3 regions of the Methylobacterium sp. JK268 genome follow, and region 1 is predicted to be linked to each of the others. Evidence: predicted binding sites of a transcription regulator. Region 1 holds the regulator's gene; each other region holds the start of a gene.

Region 1 (5,207 bases):
GTGGAGCATGCGCCGTCGCGTCGGCCGCGGCGCGGCGGGCGGCGGATCCCGGTCCGCCGAAGCGTGGCGCGGATGCCACTCTCCTCGCCCGCCCGCGCCGGTCCGGCGCCTCCGGCAGGCCTACCGCGCGACTCAGATCCGATCGCCCGGCCCGTCCCGAACGCGCCGCACCGGCCGCACTGCACCCGCGGGACGACGCATTAACGCCTTGTTCAGCCGCGTTTTTCCGCCGCCGTCTTCCTCCCGCCCCGCCGCCCGCATCGCGCTGCGCGACGGTGCCGCGAGCGGCCGGCGCCCTCCGCCGCGCGCCGGGAAAAGGGCCGGTGCCGAGCCGGGGACTCTTGCGCGAAGAACGGCGGCTCCTGTAGGTTCACCCCCGTCGCAAGCGCTGTCACGAAGCGGCGATCATCAGCAGGATTCGAGGCACGGGACGGGCGGTCGCTTGGCCGATCGCGGGCGGTCGCGTGCGTCGTTGCGGCTGGTGGATGGGGGATGTCGGAGGCGGCGATGGTGGATGCGGGCCCGAGCTGGACGAAGGAACGGGTCGAGCTCCTGAAGCGGCTCTGGGGCGAGGGGCGCAGCGCGAGTCAGATCGCGGCCGAGATCGGCGGCGTGTCGCGCAACGCGGTGATCGGCAAGGTGCATCGTCTCGGCCTCGCCGGGCGCGTGACGAAGACGAACGGGGCGCCGGCGCCCCGGAGCCGCGCCCCCGGCGACGAGGAGCGCCCCGCCACCCTCCCGACGATCGTGGCGCCCGCGCCCGCGCCGCTCGCCCTGATCCGCGCGGAGCCGCCGGCCCCGGTCGAGGTGGCGCTGCCGGTCTCGGAGCGGGTGACGATCATGGAGCTGCGGGAATTCATGTGCCGCTGGCCCATGGGCGACCCGGCCTCCCCGGATTTCCGCTTCTGCGGCGCGCGGTCCATCACCGGCCTGCCCTACTGCACGCATCACGCGCGCATCGCCTACCAGCCCGCCGCCGAGCGCAAGCGCAGCGACCGCCGGGTCGTGGCCTTCCGCTGACCGGCGCGGGCCATGGCCGAGCGCTGCCCGCGCGACTCCGCACGCGCGGGGCGAGGCGAGCCCATGCCGGGCCGTTGGCATCGGTTCCTCACCGGCTTCGCCGTCCCTCGCGCATGAACGCGGGGTGTGATCGGCGGCGAAGATATTGAGCAATTGATGCGAGTGCGTCGATGCCCGTGCAGAATTCTCTCACAAGCAGATTATCGCGTGTACAATGTTCCGTGATAGGCTCATCAGCGGAACGAATAGGGAAGACACATCGCACCTCAGCATGAGGCGTGTCGTGCGCTCCAGGAGCGTTCCGCTGATGAACCCGTCGCGGAGCGCTGCGCACCCATCGCCTGCTCGACGCGCCACGGTTCCGGAAGCCGGGTGCTTCAGCAACGACACCGCCTCGCGCGTGCGCTCCACCTAGATGGCGCCGCTGGCGAACATCTCGTCGAAGGAGTAGCCGGAGCCCCGGACGGTCCGGATCGGGTCGGGCCGGCGCGGCCGGTTGATGGCCTTGCGCAGGCGGCCGATATGCACGTCCACCGTGCGCTCGTCGATATAGACGTCGTGGCCCCAGACGCCGTCGAGGAGCTGCTCGCGGGAGAAGACCCGGCCGGGGCTCTGCATCAGGAATTCGAGCAGCTTGAACTCGGTCGGGCCGAGATGCAGCTCGCGGCCCTCGCGGCGGACCCGGTGGCTGACCCGGTCCAGCTCGATGTCGCCCGCGACGAGCAGATGCGCCACGTGGGCCGGCTTGGCGCGGCGCAGCAGCGCCCGCACCCGCGCGAGCAGCTCCGGCACCGAGAAGGGCTTGACGATGTAGTCGTCGGCGCCGGTGGCGAGCCCGCGCACCCGGTCGCCCTCCTCCCCCCGCGCCGTCAGCATGATGATCGGCAGGCGCTCGGTCTCCCGCCGCGCCCGGATGCGGCGGCAGAGTTCGATCCCGGACAGGCCCGGGACCATCCAGTCGAGGAGGACGAGGTCCGGCACATGCTCGCGCAGCCGGATGTCGGCCTCGTCGCCGCGCGCGACCGCGTCGACCGTGAAGCCCTCCGCCTCGAGGTTGTAGCGGAGGAGCAGTGTCAACGGCTCCTCATCCTCGACGATCAGGATCCTGGTGCTCATCAAGGACGCTGCACTCCCGACGATGTCATACCAACGGCCCAGGATGCTGACGCATCGGGCCGTTGACCATCTCGAATTTTCGATGCCAAGCCAGAGGCTTGACGAAAATTCGAGAACGGAACCACCGGTCATTAAAAATGACCGGTGGTATCAGGCCTCCGGCGCCGGCGGGGCGACCGTGGCGAAGCTCGACCGGTCGTTCTTCGGCCGGTCGGTGGGCAGGGTCTCGCCGGTGACGAGGTAGTGGATCGTCTCGGCGATGTTCGTGGTGTGGTCGCCGATCCGCTCGACGTTCTTCGCGCAGAACAGCAAGTGCGTGCAGAAGCTGATGTTGCGCGGATCCTCCATCATGTAGGTCAGGAGTTCGCGGAACAGCGAGGTGTAGAGGGCGTCGATGCCGCCGTCGCGGGCCCAGACGTCGAGGGCCGCGGCGGTGTCCTGCGTCGCGTAGGCGTCGAGCACGTCCTTGAGCTGCTCCTGCACGAGGTCGCTCATGTGCTGGACGCCGACCACGACCTTCTGCGGCTGGGGCTGGTCGCTGATCGCCACCACCCGCTTGGCGATGTTCTTGGCGAGGTCGCCGATCCGCTCCAGGTCGCCCGAGACGCGGATCGCCGAGATGGTCTCGCGCAGGTCGATCGCCATCGGCTGGCGCTTGGCGATGAGCAGGATCGCCCGCTCCTCGATCTCGCGCTGGAGCGTGTCGAGGCGGGAATCCGCCGCGATCACCGCCTGGGCGAGGGTCGAGTCGCGCCGCACCAGCGCGGTGGCGGAATCCGCCATCATCTTCTCGGCGATGCCGCCCATCTCGGCGATGCTGCGGCGCAGGTTCTGCAGGTCCGCGTCGTAGGAACTGACGATGTGGTCCGGCATGGCGCTTTCCCCGCTCGATATGGTTTCGCTCAGCCGAACCGGCCGGTGATGTAATCCTGCGTCTGCCGCTTGGTCGGGTTCATGAACAACCGGTTGGTCGGCCCGAACTCGATGAGCTCGCCGAGATACATGAAGGCGGTGAACTGCGAGATGCGGGCCGCCTGCTGCATGTTGTGGGTGACGATAGCGATGGTGAACTCGCCGCGGAGCTGCTCCAGCAGCTCCTCGATGCGGCCGGTCGAGATCGGGTCGAGGGCCGAGGTCGGCTCGTCGAACAGGATCACCTCCGGGCGCTGCGCCACCGTGCGGGCGATGCAGAGGCGCTGCTGCTGGCCGCCCGACAGGCCCATGCCGGATTGCTTGAGCTTGTCCTTCACCTCGTCCCACAGGGCGGCCTTGCGCAGGGCCTCCTCGACGCGCACGTCGAGGTCGGCCTTGCCGAGCCGCTCGTAGAGGCGGATGCCGAAGGCGATGTTGTCGTAGATCGACATCGGGAAGGGGGTCGGCTTCTGGAACACCATGCCGACCCGGGCGCGCAGCTCGTTGAGGTCGATCGACGGGTCGAGGATGTTGCGCCCGTCGAGCAGGATCTCGCCCTCCGCCCGCTGCTCCGGATAGAGCGAGTAGATGCGGTTGAAGGTGCGCAAAAGCGTGGACTTCCCGCAGCCCGACGGGCCGATCAGCGCCGTCACCTGCCGGTCGTGGAAGTTGAGGTTGACGTTCTTCAGCCCCTGGAAGGTGTTGTAGTAGAAGTTCAGGTTCTTGACGGCGAGCCGGACGGGCGCGGTCTCGTCGGCCGAGCCCGACTTGACGACCGGTGCGGCGGTGGCGGAGGCGCTCATCGGGATTCTCCGGAGGATCGGAACGGGGTCGGCCTCATCGACGCGGGCATCGGCGTCAGCGGCTCTTGCCGCCGCGCAGGAAGATGCGAGCGGCGATCGACAGGGCCAGGATGGTGACGGTGATCAGGAGCGCGCCCGCCCAGGCGAGCTGCCGCCAGTTCTCGTAGGGGGACAGGGCGAACTGGTAGATCATGACCGGCAGGTTGGCGACGCCGCCCATCAGGTTCGGGCTGAACCAGGAATTGTTGTTGAGGGCGGTGAAGAGGAGCGGCGCGGTCTCGCCCGCGATGCGGGCCAGCGCCAGCAGGATGCCGGTGACGATGCCGGCCTGCGCGGCCCTCCAGGTCACCGCGCGGATGACGATCGAGGGCGGGGCGCCGAGGGCCGCCCCCGCCTCGCGCAGGGGGCTCGGCACGAGGCGCAGCATGTCCTCGGTGGTGCGCACGATGACCGGGGTGGCGATGATCGCCAGCGACACGCCGCCGGCCCACCCCGAGTAGCCGCCCATGGGGCGGACCATGACCGTGTAGACGAACAGGCCGATCAGGATCGAGGGCGCCGACAGCAGGATGTCGTTGAGGAAGCGGATCGCGTCCGCGAGCTTGGAGGTTCGCCCGTACTCGGCGAGGTAGGTGCCGGCGAGCACCCCGACCGGCGTCGCCACCACGATTCCGATCACCGTCATGATCAGGCTGCCGAGGATCGCGTTGGCGATGCCGCCGCCCTCGGAGCCGGGACCGGGCGTGACCTGGGTGAAGAGGGCCGGCGAGAAGCCGCGGATGCCCTCGATGATCAGCATGATCAGGATCGAGCCGAGCACGACCGCCCCGAGCGCGGTGGCGGCGGTGCAGAGCACGATGAGCAGCCGGTCGGCCGTGCGGCGGCCGGCCCGGACGCGGCCCCAGGCCTGGGGGGCCTGGAGGGCGGGCGTCGTGGGAGAAGGGCCGGCCGGAGCGAGGGTGCGGGCGTCCATGGATCGGCTCCGGCGATCAGGCGACCTTCACCCGGCGCACCAGCAGCCGGGCGATGATCAGAACGATGAAGGTGACGATGAACAGGATGCAGCCGAGCGCCAGCAGCGCGTGGAGCTGCATGCCGTCCGCCTCGTTGAACTCGTTGGCGATGCGCGACGCGATGGTCGAGCCGGGATCGAAGACCGAGGCCGACAGGCGGTTGGCGTTGCCGATCACGAAGGTGACCGCCATGGTCTCCCCCAGCGCCCGCCCGAGGCCCAGCATGATCGCGCCGATGATCGACACCGACGCCTGCGGCAGCAGGACGTGGCGCACCACCTCCCAGGTGGTGCAGCCGATGCCGTAGGCGCTCTCGCGCAGCACGGTCGGGATCTGGTCGAGC
Region 2 (5,207 bases), on a different contig from region 1:
CCCGGCCGCGCGCACGAGGTCGCGCTCGCGCACGGCACGGCCCGACGCCACGAGGTCGCGCACCAGCGCCGCCGTCACGCCCTCGTCGGCCGCGAGGCCCGCCCCGAGGCGCGCGAGCGCGATCCCGTGCTCCATCGGGTGCGCCTGGTGGTGCGCGTCGAGGAGCGCCATCGCGTCGATCCGGGCGCCGTCGAGGACGTCCGCCCCGAGGAAGCGCTCGCCGAGGTCGAGGGCGCCGAGGGCCGCGAGGTGCCGCCGCACCCGCTCGGCCGCGATGCCGACCAGCCGCGAGAGGTCGTCGAGGCGCGCCCCCGCCCGTCCCGCCCGCGTCAGCCGGGCGCGAAGGATGTCGGCGGGCCGGCCGTCGGCCAGAACCCGCAACTCCGCCAGCAGGCGCGGATCGCGGCGGCGGCGGCGGCGGGAGGCGGGGTCGAGCACCGTGCCCCCGCCCAGGGTGAGGCTCGGCGAATCCGAGCGCAGCAGGAACGGCTCGCGCGCGGGAAGCGCCACCGCCTCGTCCGCGTGGAGCTGGGCGAGGGCCTCCTCGCCGGGCTCGACGGTCTCGCGGTCGAGGAGCCGCAGGCGCACCGGTAGCTCGGTCGTGCCGGCGAGGAGCCGCAGGCGCGTCCCGCTCGCCAGGGCGGCGGGCGCGTCGCGCAGGACCGTCAGCGACACGTCGAGCCAGCGGCTCGGCACGAGCAGGCCCGGCGGCGCCAGGATTTGGCCGCGGCGGAGCTGCGCGAGATCAACGCCGCGCAGGGCCACCGCGACGCGCCGGCCCGGCTCCGCGGCCTCCACGGGCCGCCCGTGGGACTGGAGCCCGCGCACCGCGCCCGCGATGCCCTCCGGCGCCACCGCCACGCCGTCGCCCACGGCCAGCCGCCCACGGCGGAGGGTCCCGGTCACGACGGCGCCGAAGCCGGGGCGCGGGAAGACGCGGTCGATGGGCAGGATCGGGGCGCCGTCGTCCGGGCTCGCGACGCCGTCGCGCAGGAGGTCCGCGAGGCGGCCCGCGAGCTCGCCCAGACCCTCGCCCCGCGTCACCGAGGTGCGCAGGGGCGCCGCCGCCTCGATGCCCGCGGCGGCGACGAGGGCCGCGATCTCGGCCGCGCGCCGGCCTGCCTCCTCCTCGTCGACGAGATCGCATTTGGTGAGGGCGACGACGCCCCGGCGCACGCCGATCAGGCGGGCGATCGCGAGGTGCTCGAGCGTCTGCGGCTTGATGCCCTCGCGGGCATCCACCGCGAGCAGCACCGCGCGCATGCCCGTGGCCCCGGCGATCATCGCGCGCACGAAGCGCTCGTGGCCGGGGAGGTCGACCAGGTCGATCTCGCCGCCGGGCACCCGCAACAGGGCGAAGCCCGGAACGATGGAGACGCCGCGCTCGCGCTCCTCCTTCAGGCGATCGGTGTCGGTGCCGGTGAGCGCCCGCACGAGCGCGGTCTTGCCGTGATCGACGTGCCCGATTACGCCCACCACCAGGGCCCGTTCCGCCGGCCTCGCCTCGCCCCGCTCGCCGGGTTTCGCCATGATCCGCGCCGCTCTCCAGATCCCGCAGGAGGTCCCGCGGGGCTCGTCACCGAACCGTCACGCCGGCATGCTGAACCGGAATGCTCGTCAACCCGAGGGCTCTTCGTGACGGATCGTCCCCGCTACGCGCTCTACTACACGCCGGATCCCGGGTCCGGGCTTGCCGCATTCGGCCGCGGGATCCTGGGCTATGACAGCGTCACCGGGGCGGAGGTTCCGCCGCTCGACGGGTTCCCCGACGCCGCCGCGGTCACCGCCTCGCCGCGCCGCTACGGCTTCCACGCCACCCTGAAGGCGCCCATGCGCCTCGCGGAGGCCGCGACCGAGGCGGACCTCCTCGACCGCGCGGGCGACCTCGCGGCGCATCGCCCGCCGCTTCCCGTCGGACCCCTGACCGTGGTGACGCTCGGGGCCTTCACGGCGCTGATCCCGGTCGCGGCGCCCGAGACCCTCGGGCTGTTCGCGGCCGAGTGCGTGGCCGCGCTCGACCCGCTGCGGGCGCCCCTGACGCCGGCGGAGCGGGCGCGGCGGCGGCCGGAGCGCCTCGATCCCCGCGAACGGGCGCTCCTCGACCGCTGGGGCTACCCGTACGTCTTCGAGCGCTTCCGGTTCCACATGACGCTGACGGACGCGCTGCCCGAGGCGGAGCGGGCGGCCTGGCGCCAGCGCCTCGCCGCCGCCTATGGGGCAGGGAAGCCCCTGACGATCGATGCCGTGACGGTGCTCCGGCAGGACGGCGACGGCCCGTTCAGGGTGCTGCGGCGCTTTCCCTTCGGAGGAGCGGCATGACGAAGAGACTCGGCCCCGAGCCCCTCGTGGATCCCACCGCCGCGCTGCGCGACTGCACCCTCGGGCGCTACACGGAGGTCGGCGCCCGCACCCGGCTCGCCGAGACACGGATGGGCGACTACTCCTACATCGTGAACGACGGCGAGGTGATCTCGACCCGGATCGGGAAGTTCTGCTCGATCGCCGCCATGGTCCGGATCAATCCCGGCAACCACCCGATGGAGCGGGCCTCGCAGGCGCACTTCACCTACCGGGCGAGCCAGTACTGGCCGGAGGAGGAGGACGAGGCCGCCTTCTTCGACCGGCGGCGCGCCCTCCCGGTGGAGATCGGCCACGACGTCTGGATCGGGCACGGCGTGATCGTGCTGCCCGGCCGCCGCATCGGGACCGGCGCGGTCGTCGGCGCGGGATCGGTCGTCACGCGGGACATCCCCGACTACGCGATCGCGGTCGGGAATCCGGCTCGCGTCGTGCGGCCACGATTCCCTGCCGACGTCGTCGAGGGCTTGCGGAGGCTGGCATGGTGGGATTGGGACCACGACCGCCTGCGCCGCGCCCTGCCGGACTTCCGCGCCCTGCCCGCCGCCGCCTTCGTCCAGAAGTACCAATCGTCTTCCGGGGCGTAACGAGTCCTCGAGGCCCCGCCGCCCCGGCGCGGCGGGGCCTCGTGCGCCGGCAATGTCATCCAACTGTCGCCGAACGGGCGTTTACGTCCCGCATACTTCTTCGCGGACGGATCAATGCTGGTTGTCGAGAACCTGACGCGCCAATACGGCGCCCGCCGCGCGGTGGACTCGGTCTCGCTGCGCATCGAGCCGGGCAGCTTCGTGGGCGTGATCGGGCGTTCGGGGGCCGGGAAGTCGACCTTCCTGCGGATGCTGAACCGCCTCGCCGACCCGACCGAGGGCCGCATCCTCTACGACGGCCTCGACGTGACGGCCCTGCGCGGGCGGCGCCTGCGCGAGTGGCGCGGCCGCTGCGCGATGATCTTCCAGCAGTTCAACCTCGTCGGCCGACTCGACGTGCTGACGAACGTGCTGATGGGGCGCCTGAACCACGTCCCGGCCTACCGCTCGCTCCTGCGCCTGTGGTCGGAGGAGGACAAGGCTCTGGCGCTGGCGGCGCTGGAGAATTTCGACATGGGCCCCTTCGCGGGCAACCGGGCGGACGCGCTCTCGGGCGGCCAGCAGCAGCGGGTCGCCATCGCCCGCGCCCTGGTGCAGGAACCTGAGATCATCCTGGCCGACGAGCCGGTCGCCTCCCTCGATCCGCGCAACACGCGTCTCGTGATGGACGCGCTGGCCGAGGCCAACAAGCGCTACGGCATCACGGTCCTGTGCAACCTGCATTCCCTCGACCTCGCCCGCGCCTATTGCGACCGTCTGATCGGCCTCTCGGCCGGCCGCCTGGTCTTCGACGGGCGGGCCTTCGACCTCACCGAGGACGTGGCGCAGGAGCTCTACGGACTCGAGGCCGGCGAGGTCATGGACCGCCCGCCGGCCAAGCCCCTTCCCGAGCCCGGCGCGAAGCCGGTGCCGGCGGTGATCGGAGCCTGACGGTTCCGGGGCGGGCGCAGGCCCGCCGATACGAAGCAGAAGGACGGACACGATGCTGAACCGACGCTCCCTCGTCGGCGCCTTCGCGGCGCTCGCGGCGCTCACCCTCCCGGCCGTCGCGCAGGACTGGAAGGCCAAGTATCCGGAGCTGACCTTCGGCGTCATCCCGGTCGAGAACGCCTCCGGAACCGTCGACCGCTACACCCCGCTGGCCGACTACCTGTCGAAGCAGCTCGGGGTGCCGGTGAAGCTGCGCGTCGCCAACGACTACGCGGCGGTGATCGAGGGCCAGCGCGCGGGCAACATCCACATCGGCTTCTACGGCCCGGCCTCCTTCGCCCGCGCCATCCTGACCGGTGTCAAGGTCGAGCCGGTCGTCAACCAGAAGCACAACACCGGGGCCTCCGGCTACTATTCGGTCATCTACGTCAAGGCCGACAGCCCCTACAAGTCCATCGCCGACCTGAAGGGCAAGAACCTCGCCCTGGTCGACCCTAACTCGACCTCCGGCAACCAAGCGCCGCGCTTCTTCCTGCAGAAGGCGGGCTACGACGTCGAGAAGTTCTTCGGCAAGACCTTCTTCGCCGGCAGCCACGAGAACTCGGTTCTGGCCCTGATCCAGGGCACCTCGGATGCTTCGGCGACGCTCTGGAACTCGGAGACCGACAGCACCGTGACCCGCATGCAGACGAAGGGCCTGCTCAAGGGGCCCGACGGCACGCCGCTGAAACCCTCCGACTTCCGGATCGTGTTCAAGTCCGAGTTCCTTCCGGAAGGTCCCTTCGCGGTGCTGGCGAGCCTTCCCGCGGATCTCAAGCAGGCGATCCGCACCGCCTTCGTGGCCCTCCCGACCAAGGACAAGGCCGTGTTCGACAAGCTCTCGGACGGGCAGGACCTCGGCCTCACCGAGGTGACCCTGAAGGACTACCAGCCGATCATCGACATGATCCGGTTCAACGACGAGCAGCGCAAGCGCTCGTAAGCCTGCGGACGGGTCGTGACCCACCGCATCGCACCTCTCGAGCCGGCGAAGGCCCTCGCCCTCGCCGGCGCCTACGAGGCGGCCGTCGCGGGCGCGCGGCGACGCAGCCTCGCCGTGCTCGCCGTCCTGCTCCTCCTCGCCGTCCTGGCGGGCTGGATGGCGGAGGTGAGGCCGCTCACCTTCGTCGAGAATATCGCGAATTTCACCTCCTACCTTGGCCAGATCACGCCGTCGCTCGGTCTCGCGACGCTCCCCGCCGACCTCGCCGCCTGGTACTGGGGCCTGCCGAAATGGCTCGGGCTCCTCGGCGAGACGCTGCTGATGGCCTATCTCGGCACGCTGTTCGGCGG
Region 3 (5,207 bases), on a different contig from region 1:
CAGGAAGGTAGACGGGCACTGCTCCAAGAGTTCGAACGACCGCTTTCGAGAAGGTCGTTGTGCCGTTCCTACGGCGTGGGTGGGTCGCAGTCGGAACGTCCGCTTCCAGCGGGGAGGGCAAGGACCGCTTCCCACCCTCAGCAGCCATTCACACGGTCAAGCTGATCGGGTTTTCAGCCTGAATCACGGCGAGCCGTGAAGGCACGCGGATCCTCCACCTCTCGGAAGATCATCAGCCGGGTGACGGCCATGGTGAGGGCCGCCGTCAGGCCAAAGCCTCCAAAAGCCCTTCACCCTTGCGCGGAAACCAAAAATGTTCGCCTACGGAATCAGCCTGCTTCTGGGAGAAAGGATCTGGCGTCCCGTTCTGCAGCTGTCAAGCATTGGAACGAGGAGGCCTTTTTTAGGGTCAATACGCTCACCTCGGTGAGCGATTGCGAGCCATGGTGCTGCGAAATTCCCGAAAAGCATTTGTATTTTGCCGGATTATCATTCCGGAGTCTCGCCCGGCTTGTAGGAACACCGTCCTCGCGCAATCCTCCGGCGGCGAGGACGCCTCCCCGCCCCCGACGACGACAGGAGACCGCGATGCCCCGCCACCCCGTCCTCCCGCTCGTCCCGGCGGCGTTCTTCGGCATGGTCCTCGGCCTCGTCGGGCTCGGCACCGCGTGGCGGGCGGCCGCGCCGCTCTGGGGCCTGCCCGTCCCCGTCGGCGAGGCGGTGATGGCGCTCGGCGTCCTGGTCTGGGCCGCGCTCGTGGTCCTGTACGCCGCCAAGTGGCTCGTCGCCCGCCCGGCCGCCCTCGACGAGGCCCGCCACCCCGTCCAGTGCTGCTTCATCGGACTCGCGGGCGTCGCCACGATGCTGGTGGCGCTCGCCGCCCTCCCTTACGCCCGGCCCCTCGCCTTCCTGCTCTTCGCGCTCGGCGGGTTGTTCACCCTCGGCTTCGGCGTCTGGCGCACCGGCGGGTTGTGGCAGGGCGGCCGCGAGGTCGGCGCCACCACGCCGGTGCTCTACCTGCCGACCGTGGCCGGCGGCTTCGTCACCGCCATCGCGTCCTCCGCCTTCGGGTTGCACGACCTCGCCCAGCTCGCCTTCGGGGCGGCGTTGCTGTCCTGGCTCGCCATCGAGTCGGTGCTGCTGCACCGCTTCTACACGGTGGCGTTGCCGCCTTCCCTGCGGCCGACGCTCGGGGTCGAGCTCGCCCCACCCGCCGTGGGCGGGGTGGCCTGGCTGAGCCTCGGCGGCGACCCCGGCGGAGCGGTGGCGCTGGGGCTCCTCGGCTACGGGCTCCTGCTCGCCCTGGTGCTGCTGCGGCTCGTGCCCTTCATCCGCGAACAGGCCTTCTCGGCGGGGTCCTGGGCCTTCTCGTTCGGCGCGACGGCGCTCGCGACCCTGGCGCTGCGGGTGGGGGCGAGCGGGCGGGCGCCGACGGTGGCCGCCCTGGCGCCCCTGGTGTTCGTGGCCGCGACCCTGCTGGTCGCGGCCCTCGCGATCGGCACCATCCGCCTGCTCCTGGCGGGCCGGCTCCTCGCCCCGGCCGCCCCGCCACCCGCGCCCGCGCCCGCGCAGTGACGACGGCGCAGGGCCCCCGGCGGGAGATCGCCGGGGGCCGCCGCCCGGCTCAGTACCGCGCCGGGACGTACATCTCCGGCGGCACCGGGTGACGCTCGTAGTCGGCGTGGCGCACGCGGTCGGGGAGGTGGACCGCCGGGTGCTCGACGGCGCCGTAGGGAACCTGCGTCAGCAGGTGGCTGATGCAGTTCAGGCGCGCCCGCTTCTTGTCCACCGCCTCGACCACCCACCACGGCGCCTCGGGGATGTGGGTGCGCTCCAGCATGGTCTCCTTCGCCCGCGTGTAGTCCTCCCAGCGGGCGCGGGACTGGACGTCCATCGGGCTGAGCTTCCACTGCTTCAGCGGATCCCGGATCCGCATCTGGAAGCGGAATTCCTGCTCCTCGTCGGTGATCGAGAACCAGTACTTCACCAGCCGGATGCCGGAGCGGACCAGCATGCGCTCGAATTCCGGCACCGAGCGGAAGAACTCCTCGTACTCGTCATCGGTGCAGAAGCCCATCACCCGCTCGACGCCGGCCCGGTTGTACCAGGAGCGGTCGAACAGGACGATCTCGCCGCCGGCCGGCAGGTGGGCGACGTAGCGCTGGAAGTACCACTGGGTGCGCTCGCGCTCGCTGGGCGCCGGCAGCGCCGCGATCCGGCAGATGCGCGGGTTCAGCCGCTGGGTGATGCGCTTGATCACGCCGCCCTTGCCGGCGGCGTCGCGGCCCTCGAACAGCACCACGACGCGCTCGTTGTGGTGCTTCACGTAATCCTGCAGGCGCACGAGTTCCTGCTGGAGCCGCAGCAACTCGCGGAAGTAGAGGTTGCGCGGCAGGCTGGGCGCGCGGGTCGGCGGCCGGATGCCCTCGGACAGGCGCTCGAGGTAATCCTCTTCCAGCTCGAGCTCCACTTCCTCGTCGAGGCTGTCCGCCACGTCCTCGCGCACGGCCTCGATCTGGGCGGCCTTGAGATCGTCTTCCATCGGGTCCCTCCGTCGATCCCACACCGGGTGGGATTCACCTGTTCTGCGACCGGTCTGTGACAGGCCGCCCCCGGCGGCCCGTCCCCGGCCGGGCGGCTCAGCGCGGGCCGGCGAGGTAGTCGTGCACCACCTCGCCGAGACCGAGCGTCAGGTCGGCCACGAGGTGCGTGCCCTTGATCACCTCGCGCACCGGCAGCCGCGCCACGTCGGCGAGCACGTGCCAGGCGAGGTCGAGGGCGGCCGGGCTGGTCCAGGCGCCCTTCAGGACGATGTCCTCCAGGTGGTAGCGCACGAGCTCGCAGATCCGCGGCGTGCCGTCCACGTGGGGGATCACCTTCAGGACGAAGTTCGCCTCGCGCAGGGACCGCTCCAGGGGCGCGTGGTCGATGACCTGGTGCTTGTAGCCCATCGTGCCGGTGGCGCAGATGACCGAGCCGTAGTTCAGCCGCCCGACGATGACGTCGCCCTCGTGCACGATCTCGGGCTTCGCCAGCTTCTTGGGGAAGCCCCAGATCTCGCGCCCGCCCGCGATCGGCGCGTCGTCGTCGAGGTACATCGCGTGGACGTAGGAGCCCGGCTGCCCGTCGAACCGCACCGGGATGACCTGGCCGCTCTCCGTGTAGTCGCCGAAGCCGGTCGAATCGGCCATGCGGATGAACTCGTAATTGACGATCGGTTCCATCACCTCGAGGGGCTCGGGCACCACCTCCCGCAGCGCCTCCAGGTCCGTGAGGTACTGAATGATCAGGTATTCGCGGTTGTAGAAGCGGTAGGGCGGCCGCGGGAAGGCCGGGTTGGTGACGGGCATCGCGAAGGCGGTGCGACGGACATCTTCGATCTTCATCGCGGGTTCTCCGGGAGCGGCCGGGATTCCGGGTGCGGCCTGCCGGAACGGGACGCGGGGAGCGGCGGGGCATCGCCCGCGGCGGGCGCGATCGCGCCCCGAAGCCGCGGACAAGACTCGCCGCGCGCCGCCGCGACGGCCGCCGGTGCGCAGGTGAGTGCGGCACGGATCTGACGGTCGTATGACGCAGCGTCACGAAGTCACGGCCGGCGCGGTCATACGCGCGTCATCATCTTTCATCTCTGTGACGCCCGGCCACGGCGCCGCGAAACCTGGCGGAACCGTAGGATGCCTCGCCCGGGGAGACTCGATCATGGACGCGTCCACGCCTCGCCCCCGCCGCTCCTGGCTGCCGGAGGGCTGCGACCGCATCGCCCTCGTCCTCCAGGGCGGCGGCGCCCTCGGGGCCTACCAGGCGGGGGTCTACCAGGCGCTCCACGAGGCGGAGATCGAGCCGGACTGGATCTCCGGCGTGTCGATCGGCGCCGTCAACGCGGCGCTGATCGCGGGCAATCCCCGCGAGCGCCGCCTGGAGCGCCTGCGCACCTTCTGGGAGCGCATCACCGACCGGACGGTCTGGCCCTTCACGCCGGAGGGCGACGTGTTCCGCCGGCTGCGCAACGGGATGAGCGCCGCGCTGACCATGACGCTCGGCCAGCCGGGCTTCTTCGCGCCGCGCCGGACCAATCCTTGGGCGGCGCCGGCCGGCGCCTCGGACGCGACGAGCTACTACACGACCGATGCGCTGGCCGAGACCCTGCGGGACCTCGTCGATTTCGACCTGATCAACGCGCAGCGGATGCGCTTCTCGGTCGGGGCCGTGAACGTGCTCACGGGCAACTTCGTCTTCTTCGACAACGCGCAGGAGAGCATCGCGCCCACCCACGTCATGGCGAGCGGCGCGCTGCCCCCGGCCCTGCCGATGGTCAAGATCGGGACCGACTACTTCTGGGACGGCGGCATCGTCTCCAACACGCCGCTCCAGCACCTGCTCGACGAGGACAGCTCCCTCAACACGCTGGTCTTCCAGGTCGACCTGTTCAGCGCCCGCGGGGTGATGCCGCGCACCATCCAGGACGTCATGTCCCGGCAGAAGGACATCACCTACTCGTCGCGCACGCGCTACAACACCGACGTCTACCGCCGCCTGCACAAGTGGAAGACGATCGCGTACGAGGCCCTGGCCCGGGTGCCCGACGAGAACCTGTCCGAGGCGGACCGGGCGCTGCGCGACTCGCTCGGCCGTCAGCCGGAGATCACGATCTTCCAACTGATCTACCAGCAGAAGGCCTATGAGGGCCACGCCAAGGACTACGAGTTCTCCGGCACCTCCATGCGCGAGCACTGGACGAGCGGCTACGAGGACACCAAGCGCACGCTCAAGCGCGGCGATTGGATGCGCCTGCGCCAGAGCGGCGCCGGCGGCATCGTGGTGCACGACGTGCACCGGCAGGATCAGGACGCGTAGAGCGCGTCCGGTCCTCGCGGCCCGCGAGGGCTACGCGCGCAGCGCCCTGCGGTAGGCGGCGGGCGACAGGCCGACGATGCGCGCGAACACTTTCCGGAAGGCGCCCGGATCCGCGTAGCCGACCTCCCACGCCACCTGGTCCGCCGAGAGGGTGCCGGACCGGAGCAGGTCGCAGGCCCGGTCCACGCGCAGCCTCCGGCAATACTCGGCGGCGGTCACGCCCGTCGCCCGCCGGAACCGCCGCAGGAAGGTGCGCTCCTCCAGGCCGGAGCGCGCCACCAGGGCCGCGAGGGCGACCTCCCTCGCCTGTGTCGCGTCGAGCCATTGCTGGACCCGGAGGACCGCCGCGTCGC

Evidence for each region. The regulator PhoB, encoded in region 1, activates phosphate uptake and scavenging genes when phosphate is short. The targets are predictions, from matches to a motif close to TGTCATNNANCTGTCAT.
Region 2: a site for PhoB is predicted at 2,999-3,015, ahead of phnC (phosphonate ABC transporter ATP-binding protein). Genes of this name have one in related genera too.
Region 3: a site for PhoB is predicted at 3,557-3,573, ahead of ACW9J6_RS07610 (acetoacetate decarboxylase). Genes of this name have one in related genera too.

The regions. Positions count from the first base shown of each region.
Region 1 is NZ_JBSVZN010000001.1:272,650-277,856, forward strand. Features, by position in the region: gene ACW9J6_RS01185 (GcrA family cell cycle regulator) at 508-1,020, shown strand; gene phoB (phosphate regulon transcriptional regulator PhoB) at 1,432-2,136, opposite strand; gene phoU (phosphate signaling complex protein PhoU) at 2,287-3,009, opposite strand; gene pstB (phosphate ABC transporter ATP-binding protein PstB) at 3,039-3,851, opposite strand; gene pstA (phosphate ABC transporter permease PstA) at 3,907-4,824, opposite strand; gene pstC (phosphate ABC transporter permease subunit PstC) at 4,841-5,207, opposite strand, start outside.
Region 2 is NZ_JBSVZN010000002.1:223,542-228,748, forward strand. Features, by position in the region: gene selB (selenocysteine-specific translation elongation factor) at 1-1,530, opposite strand, end outside; gene ACW9J6_RS02990 (DUF1045 domain-containing protein) at 1,636-2,319, shown strand; gene ACW9J6_RS02995 (chloramphenicol acetyltransferase) at 2,316-2,945, shown strand; gene phnC (phosphonate ABC transporter ATP-binding protein) at 3,060-3,875, shown strand; gene phnD (phosphonate ABC transporter substrate-binding protein) at 3,928-4,857, shown strand; gene phnE (phosphonate ABC transporter, permease protein PhnE) at 4,873-5,207, shown strand, end outside.
Region 3 is NZ_JBSVZN010000005.1:93,572-98,778, forward strand. Features, by position in the region: gene ACW9J6_RS07595 (alpha/beta fold hydrolase) at 1-11, shown strand, start outside; gene tehA (dicarboxylate transporter/tellurite-resistance protein TehA) at 589-1,575, shown strand; gene ppk2 (polyphosphate kinase 2) at 1,625-2,542, opposite strand; gene ACW9J6_RS07610 (acetoacetate decarboxylase) at 2,640-3,386, opposite strand; gene ACW9J6_RS07615 (patatin-like phospholipase family protein) at 3,700-4,854, shown strand; gene ACW9J6_RS07620 (GlxA family transcriptional regulator) at 4,885-5,207, opposite strand, start outside.